One region of the Arthrobacter sp. LAPM80 genome, then DNA from elsewhere that is predicted to be linked to it. Evidence: riboswitches for the same ligand, from Rfam matches in the RefSeq annotation. Region 1 holds a riboswitch; each other region holds the start of a gene.
What was found. Region 1 has a riboswitch for S-adenosylmethionine ahead of AAGW05_RS00900 (aminotransferase class V-fold PLP-dependent enzyme). Riboswitches for the same ligand answer to the same signal wherever they lie in the genome.

Region 1 (4,360 bases):
CATATCGCACCTGCGCGGCCACGAAACCGACCGACTGGCCGCACTCGTTGCCGAGATCAACGCCCTGGGCGGGGATGCCAAGGAGACCGAGGACGGGCTGATCATCAACCCCGCTCCCCTGCGGGCCGGAGTGTTCCACAGCTACCATGACCACCGCATGGCGACGGCCGGCGCGATCATCGGGCTGGCGGTGCCCGGCGTCGAGGTTGAAAACATTGCCACCACGGCAAAAACCATGCCCGGCTTCCCTGCACTGTGGGCGGCCATGGTCGCACAGACCGCGGCGGTTAAAGCCGGAGCGTAGGACATGGCAAAGGATTACAGCAACTGGGACGAGTCCGATGTCCGCGTGCGGGCCAACAAGAAGGGCAGCCGGCCGCGCACCAAGGACAGGCCCGCCCACGAGGACGCCGTCATCGGGCGGATTGTCACGGTTGACCGCGGGCGCTACACGGCCATCGTGGATGAAAACCAGCCCTCCGAACGCACCCTGATCGCAGCACGGGCCAGGGAACTGCGGCGCAATCCCGTGGTGGCCGGAGACTTCGTATCCCTCGTGGGCGACACCACCGGCAAGCCCGACACCCTGGCAAGGCTTGTGCGCATCGAGGAGCGCCGCACGCTGCTACGCCGCAGCGCCGACGACACCGATCCCATCGAGCGGGTGGTGGTGGCCAACGCGGACCAGCTTGTCATCGTCGTGGCCGCGGCCAACCCGGAGCCACGCACAGGCTTCATCGACCGCGCCCTGGTTGCCGCCTACGACGCAGGCATCGCCCCGCTGTTGCTGATCACCAAGACAGACATCAAGGACCCGTCCGAGCTGCTGGCCAACTACGAGCATCTGGACATGACTGTCATCATCAGCCGCACGGCAGCCGACGGCGCCTCGGGCATTGATGCGCGCAGCGACGACGGCGACTCCGCACTGCTCGCTGGCGGCGCGGTGGAGCAGCTGCACGGCTACCTCGACGGGAAGGTCAGTGTGCTTGTTGGCCATTCGGGTGTGGGCAAGTCAACCATGGTCAATGCCCTGACAGGTTCTCAGCGGGCCACCGGCGGAGTCAATGCCGTCACGGGCCGCGGCCGCCACACGTCCTCCTCCGCGCTCGCCCTGCAGTTGCAGGATGCGCTGCCGGGCTCGTGGATCATCGACACCCCCGGCATCCGCTCCTTTGGGCTGGCCCATGTGGATCCCGACAGGATCCTGCATGCCTTCCCCGACCTCCAACCAGGCACTGACGACTGCGAACGCGGCTGCAAGCACGACACCGCAGCGGTGAACTGCGGGCTTGACCCGTACGTTGCAGCAGGTCACGCCGGTCCGTCGGGACCTGCCCGCCTTGCCTCGCTGCGCCGTCTGCTGGGCACAAGCGATCGGACAGAGGGCCGGGCCGCTGAAAAGGAACTGGGCGTCACGGACTGACCCGTCCTCTTCTGCGCCGGACTCACACCCGGGTTCGGCGCATAACGGTTTATGCGCCGGGTCCAACCTCGAACTCAACGCATAACGGAGCGGGCCACCTGCATTGTGCAGGCGTTCGGGTGCCACGACCGGCGTCTAACCGGGTGTTTGGCGCAAACCACGATAGCGTGATCTACATGACGATCGAACACCAGACCTACAACGACGACCTCCGCCTGGCCCACGTGCTGGCCGACAGCGTGGATTCCCTCACCATGTCCCGTTTCAAGGCCCTTGACCTGGCCATCGAGACCAAGCCGGACCTGACCCCGGTGACGGATGCGGACAAGGCCGCAGAGGAGTCGATCCGCAGTCAGCTGGCCCGGGCACGTCCGCGCGATGCCGTCCTGGGCGAGGAGTTTGGCAGCACGGGCCAGGGTTCGCGCCGCTGGATCATCGATCCCATCGACGGCACAAAGAACTTCGTCCGTGGAGTCCCCGTCTGGGCCACGCTGATCGCACTCGTTGACGACGGCGTCCCCGTGGTCGGGCTGGTCAGCGCCCCCGCACTGGGCAAGCGCTGGTGGGCCGCGCAGGGCACCGGCGCCTACATGGGCAGGTCGCTCGCCGCCGCCACGCGCATCCGCGTCTCCAACGTCTCCGAGCTCAAGGACGCCTCCATGTCCTACTCGTCCCTGAAGGGCTGGGCCGAGCGCGGCAACCGCGACGAGTTCATCTCCCTCACCGACGACGTCTGGCGCACCCGCGCGTACGGCGATTTCTGGTCGTACTGCATGGTCGCCGAGGGCAGCGTCGACATCGCCTGCGAGCCCGAACTCAACCTCCACGACATGGCCGCGCTCGTTCCGATCATCACCGAGGCGGGGGGCCGTTTCACCTCGCTCGAGGGCGCCGACGGCCCCTTCGGCGGCAACGCCCTTGCCACCAATTCCATCCTCCACACCGAGGTGCTGCAGCGCCTTAACCCGGCTTGGGATGACCTTCTGGGCTAGCTCCACGCCCCAGCACAGGTGGGTTAAGAACGACGGCGGCCTCCCGCCGTCGTTCTTTTTTCCCACCGTTCGCCGGGCCCGCCGCGTTACGCAACGTAATAGATGCGCAGGCGCGGATCTTGGGCTAATCTTCTTTGCATAGGTCACGAGTGCCAGCGCTAAACCCCGGTTTGCTGGCCGGCAACCCTCCTTTCGCGGCGGGGTGCCCCGGGTGACGACCTGGCCAGGCCGGAGCGGTCTTGGCAAGCGCGGACTCCTTGGCAGCGCCAGGGGTCCTTCCGTTGAAGGAATTTTTTCATGAGCCATGCCCTGTTGGAAAAGACCACCCTCGCCGACTCACCCCTGCTGCCGGTCGTGGGCCAGGATCTGGCCGCCCCGCTGATCCAGGGCGGCCACGTGCGGTACGCCAACCTCGACTACGCGGCGTCGGCCCCGGCCGTCGAAGAGGTGGCCGCCCACCTGAACGAGGTGCTCCCCTACTACGCCAGTGTGCACCGCGGGGCCGGATTCGCCTCGCAGGTCAGCACATCCGTGTATGAAAATGCGCGCCGCATTGTGGCTGAATTTGTGCGCGCGCGTGAGGACGACACCGTCATCTTCACCCGCAACACGACGGACTCACTGAACCTCTTGGCCGGCTGCGTCGACAGCATCCTCAAGCAGCGCGGCTACGTCGAGGGCCGTTCCAACGCACATGGCGAGGTGCTGTACCTGGACCTGGAGCACCACGCGAACCTGCTGCCGTGGCAGGCGCTGCCGCACCGATCCGTCGTCGCCGGCTCATCGATCGCCGCGACCCTTGCCCGCGTTGAGACGCAGCTGCGCGCCGGAAACGTCCTTCTGCTGGCCGTCACGGGTGCCTCGAATGTCACGGGCGAGGTGCTCCCTGTGGCGGAACTGGCCGCCCTGGCCCACCAATACGGGGCACGCATCGTGGTCGACGCCGCCCAGCTGGCCCCGCACCGCCGCATTGACCTGACTGCCAGCGGCATCGATTACCTGGCATTCTCGGGCCACAAGCTCTATGCGCCGTTTGGTTCAGGCGTCTTGGTTGGCCGACCCGACTGGCTCGATGCCGGCACACCCCACCTCGCCGGCGGCGGCGCCGTGCGGGAGGTCCGGCTCGAATCGACCACCTGGACCGACGGCCCCGCCCGCCACGAGGCCGGCTCCCCCAACGTCCTCGGCGCCGCAACCCTGGCCAAGGCAGCCACCGTCCTTGCCGGCCTTGACGCGGACGACTGGCACAACCACGAACAGCTCCTGCGCGCCCACCTCGTGGCAGGCTTCGAGGCGCTCGACGGCGTCAACGTCCACTCCCTGTTCTCCGACTCCGCCACCCACCCTGGCTGCGGCAGCATCGGCGTCGTGAACTTCTCGGTCACCGGGTACGACGCCGGACTGGTCGCCGCATACCTTTCCGCCGAGCACGGCGTGGGCGTGCGCGACGGCAAGTTCTGCGCCCACCCGCTGCTGAACCGCCTCGGCCTTCCCTCCGGATCCCTGCGGGCAAGCTTTGGTGTCGGATCCCGCAGCGAGGATGCGCAGCGGCTCATTGACGGCATCACCACCTTGCTGCGTGACGGATTGGGCTGGGACTACGTCGTTGACGCCGGCCGCTGGGTACCCGCCAACGACAACAGGTCCTACCCCGAATGGGCGCCGAACACCCCGGGCACCGCGGGCGCAGCCCCCTGCGCCGCCGCCTAACCCAGACGCTCGGTTACTTTCGGTCTGCTTGCGCCAGACGCTCGGTTACTTTCTGCGGGTTTGCAGCAGACGCTCGGTTATCAACCAACCGAGCGTTGCCACAACAAGCACCGAATGTAACCGAGCGTTTGGGGGGCGGGTAAAGTTGAACGGCACATCCGGCACAACTTTTCAGGAGCACCATGGCAGGCACAGGCGGACCGGTTTTTGACGCGGAACGGCGCAGGGACAT
Region 2 (4,360 bases), on a different contig from region 1:
CAACAAATGTTGCTTTAGAGGCAATACTTCCGGGGGATCCCATCTATTTCACGCACTGGAGCATCACATGGACTTAAATATTGCCATAGTCGCCTTCTATCTGGTCGCCATGCTGGCCTTTGGCTGGTGGGGCAAGTCGCGGACCAAGAGCAACAGTGACTTCCTCGTTGCCGGCCGCCGCCTTGGCCCTTTCCTGTACACAGGCACCATGGCCGCCGTCGTCCTCGGTGGCGCGTCAACAGTTGGCGGCGTGGGGCTCGGCTACAAGTTCGGCATCTCGGGCATGTGGCTGGTGGTCGCCATCGGCGTCGGCGTGCTGCTGCTGAGCGTGCTGTTCGCACCCACCCTGCAAAAACTGAAGATTTACACCGTCTCACAAATGCTGAGCCTGCGCTACGGCCAGGAAACAACGAAGGTTTCAGGCATCGTCATGCTGGCCTACACCATCATGATTTCGGCAACCTCAACCGGCGCCTACGCCACCATCTTCGTGGTGCTCTTCGGCTGGGACCGCTGGCTGGCGATCGCCGTCGGTGGCGCCATCGTGCTGGTCTACTCCACCATTGGCGGCATGTGGTCCATCACCCTGGCCGACCAGGTGCAGTTCGTCATCAAGACAGTCGGCGTCTTCCTCCTCATGCTCCCCTTCGCCTGGAATGCAGCCGGCGGGATTGACGGCATCAAGGAACGCGTTGATGCAAGCTTCTTCCAGTGGGACGGCATCGGCACCCAGACCATCATCACGTACTTCGTTGTCTACACGCTGGGCCTGCTCATCGGCCAGGACATCTGGCAGCGAGTCTTCACCGCCCGCACCCCCGAAGTTGCCCGCTGGGGCGGCGCCACGGCCGGCATGTACTGCATCCTGTACGGTGTTGCCGGCGCCCTGATCGGCCTGGCAGCCCGTGTGGCCCTCCCCGACATTGATGTCGCCACCCTGGGCAAGGACGTTGTATATGCCGAAGTTGCCACCCACTTGCTGCCGATGGGCATCGGCGGCATCGTTCTGGCCGCCGCCGTCGCTGCCATGATGTCCACGGCCTCAGGCTCCCTGATCGCCGCCGCAACGGTGGCACGCAAGGACGTCGTCCCGTTCGTGGCCAGCTGGTTCGGCAAGAAGATCGACAGCTCTGACACCTCCAACCCCGAGCACGACGTGAACGCCAACCGCCTGTATGTGCTGGTCCTTGGCATCGTGGTGGTGCTGATCTCCATCGTGGTCAATGACGTGGTGTTTGCCCTGACCATCGCGTACGACATCCTTGTCGGCGGCCTGCTCGTCGCCATCATCGGTGGCCTGGTATGGAAGCGCGGAACCGGCCTGGGCGCCGCCTGGTCCATCGCTGTCGGCTGCGTCCTGACCATCGTCCTGCTTGTCCTGTACGCCACAGGGGCGATCCCCAGTGCCGATGGCATCTACGCCAACGAGCCCATCTACTTCGGCCTCATCGCCGCGCTTGTGGTCTACGTCGTGGTTTCCCTGCGGACCCCGGCAACCCCGGCCCACATCCGCAAGGCCTGGGACGACCGCCTGGCAGCAGCATCCACCGACTCCAATGCAGACGACATTGAAACGGTTGCCTCCAAGTAGCCTCCCGCTTTGCAACCAGCCCGCAAAAAACGGCGAGCAATCACCCAGAGATCGTGATTGCTCGTCGTTTTTTGCGGGCTGGTTACTTAAAGTACGACGGCGGCTGGCTACGTCATATATGACGCCGCCAGCCGCTGCCGCATGCGACGGGAGTAGTGTTGTTCCAACTTCAAGAGATGCGATGCCAAGCTCCGACTGGTCGCACGCCAACCCCAGGCTTCATGGGTGGTTCAGATGACGAAGCGGCCCGCTGCCGTCCGGCGCAGGCAAGAGCACACAAAGGTCCTGACCATGACTGTTACAAATGTGGCACCCGCAAAATCCCTTCAGGCCGGCGCTCTGGCACGTCCATCCGGCATCCCCGTACTTCCTGCCGTGGACTTGAATCTTGGCACCGTTACGTTTGTCACGCCCGCAGGACACCATGCCTATTGGTCTGCGGAGGCAGAACAACTGGTGCAGGCGCTGACCCAGGCGGTGCGCCCGGCCAGGTGGATTCCTGGCATCGGCACCTTGGTTGTCACGGTGGCGCAGACAGGAGTGCGGGCCGGGCGTGGCGTCGGCTTCAGGCTGGCGAAACAGTAGGGCTGTCCCGACGCGGCGGCATGCTTGTCCCCTGTCATTCGATGACGGCGATCACGGCCCCCTGGGCAACTTCGTCCCCCTCGGCGACCCGCAGGCGGACCGTTCCGGCCGCCGGGGAGTAAATTTCGGCGTCGACCTTGTCAATGGACACCTCGGCGAGGAGATGCTTTTCCTGCACCGGATCGCCGTCGGCTACGTACCAGGTGGACAGCACGCCAGGCTCGGAGGCGTCTCCCGTCATCATCGGGAACAGGATCTCGGGCATTCGACAACCGCCTTCAGGACAGCGGCGCCGATACGGACGGCCGTTGGCTACACAGCCTATGCCAGTTCCTCGGCGCAGGGAATGGATCGGTCGGGCGCAGGCCCCGGCCAGAATTGCGGCGGACCGAAACCGCTTCCCTAGGCCCACCGGCCACTATTACGGCCAATAAGGCGCTACAGTGATGGCTGACTTTGAGGAGCATCACCGTGCCTGAACGCATACCAACAGCCGCTGAAATCAAGCGCTGGCGCCAATACCTGGCCGACGAACGCGCTGAAGCTTCCGTATACCGTGACCTTGCCATGCGCCGTGACGGTGAGGAGCAGACCATCCTGCTCTCCCTGGCGGCAGCCGAGGGCCGCCACGAGCAGCACTGGCTCGGGCTTTTGGGCGAACACGCGAAAAAGCCCGTCCACCCATCCCTGCACAACCGCCTGCTTGGCCTGCTGGCCCGGCGCTTTGGTTCGGTCTTCGTGCTGGCACTGGCCCAACGCGCGGAGTCCCGCTCCCCCTACGCCACTGACGCCGACGCCACCGACACCATGGCTGCCGACGAGGCAATCCACGAGGAGGTTGTCCGCGGTCTGGCAACCCGTGGACGCATCCGCCTTTCTGGATCCTTCCGTGCCGCGGTTTTCGGCGCAAACGACGGCCTTGTCAGCAACCTCTCACTTGTTGTTGGCATGGGGGCGACCGGGGTGTCCAGCCAAGTGGTCCTGTTCAGCGGCGTGTTCGGTCTGCTGGCGGGTGCACTGTCCATGGGCGCCGGGGAATATGTCTCCGTCAGGTCCCAGCGTGAGCTGATCGACGCTTCCCAGCCGACCCAGGTTACGCTGACAGCGGCCCCCTCCCTGGATCTTGAGAACAACGAACTCGTACTCGTTTATCTGGCGCGCGGCATGTCCCGTGAAACTGCGGAACACCGTGCGGCCGAGCGCCTGGGCCAGTACAGCTGCGACTGCGACCCCAGCACGTCGCTGCAGCCGGACAAGTTCGAGGAAGTCGACGAGCACGAGACCCTCGGCACCGCGTGGGGGGCCGCGACGTCGAGCTTTTGCTTCTTCGCCTCGGGTGCCATCATCCCCATCATTCCGTTCCTCTTTGGCCTGACAGGGATGGGTGCGCTCCTGCTCTCCTGCGTGCTTGTCGGCATCACACTCATGGGAACTGGCGCCGTGGTGGGCCTGCTTTCGGGCGCTTCCCCGTTGTGGCGCGGCCTGCGCCAGCTGGGCATCGGCATGGGAGCCGCCGCCGCGACGTACCTTCTCGGCCTGGCGTCTGGCGGCCTGATCGGGTCATAATCCCGCAGTTCCCGGTGAGGATGGGAGTGCCCGGCGCCCGCAGGCGGCTAACCGGCGACGACGGCGCAAGCCTCCTGCACTGAATCCACAATGTGCACGTGGGCCGCCATGGCACGGCCCGCGGCCAATGTTGTCAACAGCTGCGTCACGGGCACCTCTTCCTCCCAATAGCGCCGACCCACCAGCACCATGGGGGCGACTGCGCCCTCTGCGGCGTAGTAGTTCTCACACGCGTCCTGGAAGATCTCCTGAACCGTCCCCGCGGCGCCGGGCAGGAACACAATGCCACCCCGGGACCTGTCAAGCAGGACCGCCTCGCGCAGGGCGTTGGTGAAGTACTTGGCAATTTTCGTGGCAAAGACGTTGGGCGGTTCGTGACCGTAGAACCAGGTGGGAATGCCAAGGGTCGGCGCCCCCTGCGGGTATTCCTCGACCACCTCGAACGCGGCCCTTGCCCACTCGGTGACCGAGGGGCGGAAGCCGGGGACGGCTGCCAAGGTGAGCAAGGCACCTTCGAGGGTCCCGGCGTCGTATGTTGATAGGTAGGCACCAAGGTTGGCGGCCTCCATGGCGCCAGGCCCGCCACCTGTCGCGACGAGGAACCCCGCAAGGCTCAGG
Region 3 (4,360 bases), on a different contig from region 1:
TCGGCGCTTGCTGAAGACCAGTGCGTAGTGCGGCTGATCGCCACACGCGGACCCGAGGGCGCCAACGCCCCCACAGCCTGGGTGCAGGTTTCAGCCGTTTCCCCTGCACTGGCCGAGCAGCGCGCCAAGGGGCTGGACGTTCTCCTGCTTGACCGCGGCTACGACAGCGACCTTGCCGCGCGCGCCCCGTGGCTGCTCATGGGTGCCAAGACCCTTTCCTATGCGGTGAACATGGCCGCCCTGCGCCACGCCCACAAGCTGGGCGCCGATGACGTTATCTTCACCAGTGGCGACTCGCTCGTGTTGGAGGGGCCCACGTCGTCCGTTCTGTTGGCACACATATCCGACGACTCGGGCGTCCCCGTCAAGCGGCTCATCACCCCCCACCTTGACACCGGGATCCTGCCCGGCACAACGCAGGGCGCACTTTTTGCCGCGGCGAAGGCTGCAGGATGGGAGCTTGGCTACGGCCCCGTGACCCCCGCGGACCTGCTCGACGCCGACGCCGTGTGGCTCATTTCAAGCATGCGTCTGCTGGCACCAGTGAACACCATCGACGGTGCGGAAATCGGCACCAGGGACATCCGGGAACGGCTCAGCGCAGAACTCTCGGCGCTGCTGGCACAGACCCTCTGAACTACGCCACGGGCAATTTCCTGCGCAGCTGGTTGCCCAGTGCCATGATGAGCAGCGTCATCGCCACAAAACCCACGGCGATGAAAAGGCAGGTCAGCAGCACGCCCGCATATCCGCCGTCCGACGGGTTCAGGAACGGGTAGGCGTACCACCCTGTGGCGGCGCCGCGGGTCAGGGAATAGGCCAGGTATGCCAGCGGAAACACCACCGCGACGGCCACGCGCTTGAGCGGGATTCCGTGGCGGGGCGGCTGGATCAGCCAATCGGCCACCACCGCGACAGGCATGACGTAGTGCAGCCAGGTGTTGATCCACGGAAGCAGGGAGCCCAGATCGACGTCCCTCAGCAGCGCGCTAAAGACAATGCCAACCAGGGCCATGCACACCACCGAGATGCAGCGCAGCAAAGCCCACGCCGGCCCCAAATCTTTCCCGCGCCACGTCAGCACCGAGTCCACGACAAGGACGACGGCGGCGAAGATGTTGGAGAGGTTGGTGAAATAGCTGAAGAAGTTCAACACGCTGAAGCCGTGGCCGATGTGGATACCCAGCTGGGTTCCGACGGCAATGAGCGTCACCGCCCCGCACAGGAAACGGACGGCGGCAAAGGCGCGGCTGGAGGTCATGGAGCCTATTCTGCCAGTTCACGGCGTCACCGCCCCGCATCCCCGGCGTCACGTTGTGCCACACTCTGGAACTAGTGGGTGCCTGCGGGGGTGGATGTGCTACTTTCAAGGGGAGTAATGAGTGCCAGCACAAAGCCCTGACTTGCTGGCCGGCAACCCTCTTTCCGGCGGGGTGCCTCAGGTGAATACTCGGCAAACCCAGCTACCAACGGCTGATGTTTGCAAGCGCGAACCCTCCTGCGGTGGAGCCCTTTGTATTAAGCACCGCCACCAGCGTCCGCTTGCAAATGCCAGCCACTTGCAATGAGGAGACATCATGTCCGCGGAAGAATCCCCCCTGGCCTACCGGCTCATCACCGGCCCCGACGACCGCTCCTTTTGTGAGCGTATTTCCGAAGCCCTGGCAGACGGCTACGTCCTGCACGGCGGGCCCGCGGTGACGTTCAACGGCACCTCGGTGATCGCGGCCCAGGCAGTGGTTCTCCCGCAGGCAATTGCCACCAGCGATGCCGCAGTCGCCAATGCCGTTGATGACCTCGACGCCGAGCTGGAGTTCGATGGCGAGGGCATCGCATGAGCTACGCCGGCGACCTAGCCCCCGACACGGCCTGGGACCGGGTGGCTGCCGGGGCCGTCCTCGTTGACGTGCGCACCGACGGCGAATGGGCCCACATCGGCGTCCCCGACACCTCAACCCTGGACACCGAGCCTGTCTTCATCCAGTGGAACCTGGCCGACGGAACGAACAACCCCCAGTTCCTGACCCAGCTGCAGGCAGCCGTGCCCACCGGGAAGCCACTCGTGTTCCTGTGCCGTTCGGGAGCGCGCTCCATTGCCGCAGCCGAGGCCGCAACGGCCGCCGGCTACACGGCCTACAACATTCTCGAGGGCTTTGAGGGCGTGCCCGACAGCTACGGCGACAGGGTGGCCAACGGCTGGAAGAACCGCAACCTGCCCTGGCACTGACACGCCACTGAGCCCCAACGCACCGCCCACACAGCACCGCGGTACGCCAATCGTCCGACGATTGTGCCGCCGTCGTGCTTAAAACAAGTACGCACCACCAGCGACAGCCAAGGAAACGCAATTGAGCAACTTTAACGAGCACGCAGCCACGTGGGCCCAGGACACCCGGGCCGTGCGTGGCGGGCTTGACCGCACCAACTTTCAGGAAACCTCCGAAGCCCTTTTCCTGAACTCCGGCTTTGTGTACGAGTCCGCCGAGGCCGCCGAGCAGGCGTTCACCGGCGAGGTCGACAGGTTCGTGTACTCGCGCTACGGCAACCCGACGGTGGCAACGTTTCAGGAACGGCTGCGCCTGCTCGAGGGCAAGGAGGCGTGCTTTGCGACGGCGTCGGGCATGTCGGCCGTGTTCACGGCCCTGGGTGCGCTGTTGGCTGCCGGGGACCGCGTGGTGGCTGCTCGCTCGCTCTTTGGCTCCTGCTTCGTGATCCTGAACGAACTGCTCCCGCGCTGGGGCGTGGAGACGGTGTTCGTTGACGGACCGGATCTTCAGCAGTGGCGCGAGGCGTTGTCGGTGCCCACCACGGCGGTGTTCTTTGAGTCGCCGTCGAACCCGATGCAGGAAATCGTTGACGTGCAGGCGGTGTGCGACCTCGCCCACGCCGCCGGCGCCCAGGTGGTGGCCGACAACGTGTTCGCCACCCCGCTGCTGCAGCGCTGCGGCGACTTCGGCGCTGACATCATCGTGTACTCGGGCACCAAGCACATTGACGGGCAGGGCCGGGTTTTGGGCGGGGCGATCCTTGGCACGAAGGAATTCATTGACGGCCCCGTCAGGAACCTGATGCGCCACACCGGGCCCGCCTTGTCTTCATTCAATGCCTGGGTGCTGACCAAGGGCCTTGAAACCATGAGCCTGCGCGTCAACCATTCATGCAACAACGCGCTGGCCCTGGGTGAGTTCCTTCAGGCGCAGCCGCAGGTTGCGCGCGTGCTGTACCCGCACCTGCCATCGCACCCGCAATTCGAGCTGGCCAAAAAGCAGATGAAGGCCGGCGGCACTGTGCTGACCTTCGAGCTTGCTGCTCCTGCCGGTGGGACCAGGAAGGATGCGGCGTTTGCACTGCTGAATGCGCTGCAGGTCATCGACATCTCCAACAATCTCGGCGACGCGAAGTCCCTCATCACCCACCCGGCCACCACGACGCACCGCGCCATGGGTCCCGAGGGTCGTGCCGCGATCGGGCTGTCCGACGGTTTCCTGCGCCTGTCGGTCGGGCTGGAGGACCTCGAGGATCTCAAGTCCGATCTGGCCGGGGCCCTGGCCGCAATCTAGCCGGCCCGCCTCGTTGAGGCTGGAAGCACGACGGCGGCGGGGCCCCTTCCCTTGACGGTCACCCGCCGACGTCGTACTTTATGCGCGGAGTCGTACTTTATGCGCGGATCAGTCCTGGAAGTACTCGATCTCGGCGCCGATGGTGTTTAGGCGCTCGGCCAGGTCCTCGTAGCCGCGCTCGATCACGTAAATGTTGCGCAGTTCGGACGTGCCTTTCGCGGCCAGCATGGCCAGCAGGATGCAGGCGGCGGGGCGAAGGGCCGGAGGGCAGCCGATTTCCGCTGCACGCCAGGCGACGGGGCCCTTGATGTCGATGCGGTGCGGGTCAAGCAGGCGGACGCCGGCGCCGAGGCGGTTCAGTTCCGTCAGGTAAATGGCGCGGCCCTCGTAGACCCAGTCGTGGATGAGCGTTGTACCCTCGGCGCACGAGGCGATCACGGCGAAGAACGGCAGGTTGTCAATGTTCAGCCCCGGGAACGGCATGGCGTGGATCTTATCCGGTGCGGCCTTCAGCTCAGACGGCAAGGTGGTGATGTCCACCAGGCGGGTCTTGCCGTTGCGGGCCATGTACTCGGGGGACTTGAGGTAGCGGAAGCCCATCTGCTCGAGCACCTTGAGTTCAATTTCCATGAACTCAATGGGAACGCGTGTCACGGTGACCTCGGACTTCGTCACGATACCGGCGGTGATCAGGCTCATGGCCTCGATGGGGTCCTCGGACGGCGCGTACTCAATGTCCACATCGATGCGGGACTTGCCCTTGATGGTCAGTGTGGTGGTGCCAACGCCGTCAACACCGA

Region 2: another riboswitch for S-adenosylmethionine. It lies ahead of AAGW05_RS02775 (hypothetical protein); the one in region 1 lies ahead of AAGW05_RS00900 (aminotransferase class V-fold PLP-dependent enzyme).
Region 3: another riboswitch for S-adenosylmethionine. It lies ahead of AAGW05_RS08215 (DUF1737 domain-containing protein); the one in region 1 lies ahead of AAGW05_RS00900 (aminotransferase class V-fold PLP-dependent enzyme).

What each region holds. Positions count from the first base shown of each region.
Region 1 is NZ_JBCHVD010000001.1:207,850-212,209, reverse strand. It holds gene aroA (3-phosphoshikimate 1-carboxyvinyltransferase) at 1-304, shown strand, start outside; gene rsgA (ribosome small subunit-dependent GTPase A) at 308-1,426, shown strand; gene hisN (histidinol-phosphatase) at 1,603-2,418, shown strand; SAM riboswitch class IV at 2,560-2,673, shown strand; gene AAGW05_RS00900 (aminotransferase class V-fold PLP-dependent enzyme) at 2,716-4,128, shown strand; gene AAGW05_RS00895 (class I SAM-dependent methyltransferase) at 4,311-4,360, shown strand, end outside.
Region 2 is NZ_JBCHVD010000002.1:82,718-87,077, reverse strand. It holds gene AAGW05_RS02780 (sodium:solute symporter) at 68-1,591, shown strand; SAM riboswitch class IV at 1,759-1,870, shown strand; gene AAGW05_RS02775 (hypothetical protein) at 1,883-2,176, shown strand; gene AAGW05_RS02770 (biotin/lipoyl-containing protein) at 2,211-2,441, opposite strand; gene AAGW05_RS02765 (VIT1/CCC1 transporter family protein) at 2,648-3,742, shown strand; gene AAGW05_RS02760 (LOG family protein) at 3,790-4,360, opposite strand, start outside.
Region 3 is NZ_JBCHVD010000006.1:82,453-86,812, forward strand. It holds gene AAGW05_RS08205 (aminodeoxychorismate lyase) at 1-636, shown strand, start outside; gene AAGW05_RS08210 (Pr6Pr family membrane protein) at 638-1,261, opposite strand; SAM riboswitch class IV at 1,375-1,495, shown strand; gene AAGW05_RS08215 (DUF1737 domain-containing protein) at 1,578-1,838, shown strand; gene AAGW05_RS08220 (rhodanese-like domain-containing protein) at 1,835-2,227, shown strand; gene AAGW05_RS08225 (O-succinylhomoserine sulfhydrylase) at 2,349-3,560, shown strand; gene AAGW05_RS08230 (UDP-N-acetylglucosamine 1-carboxyvinyltransferase) at 3,669-4,360, opposite strand, start outside.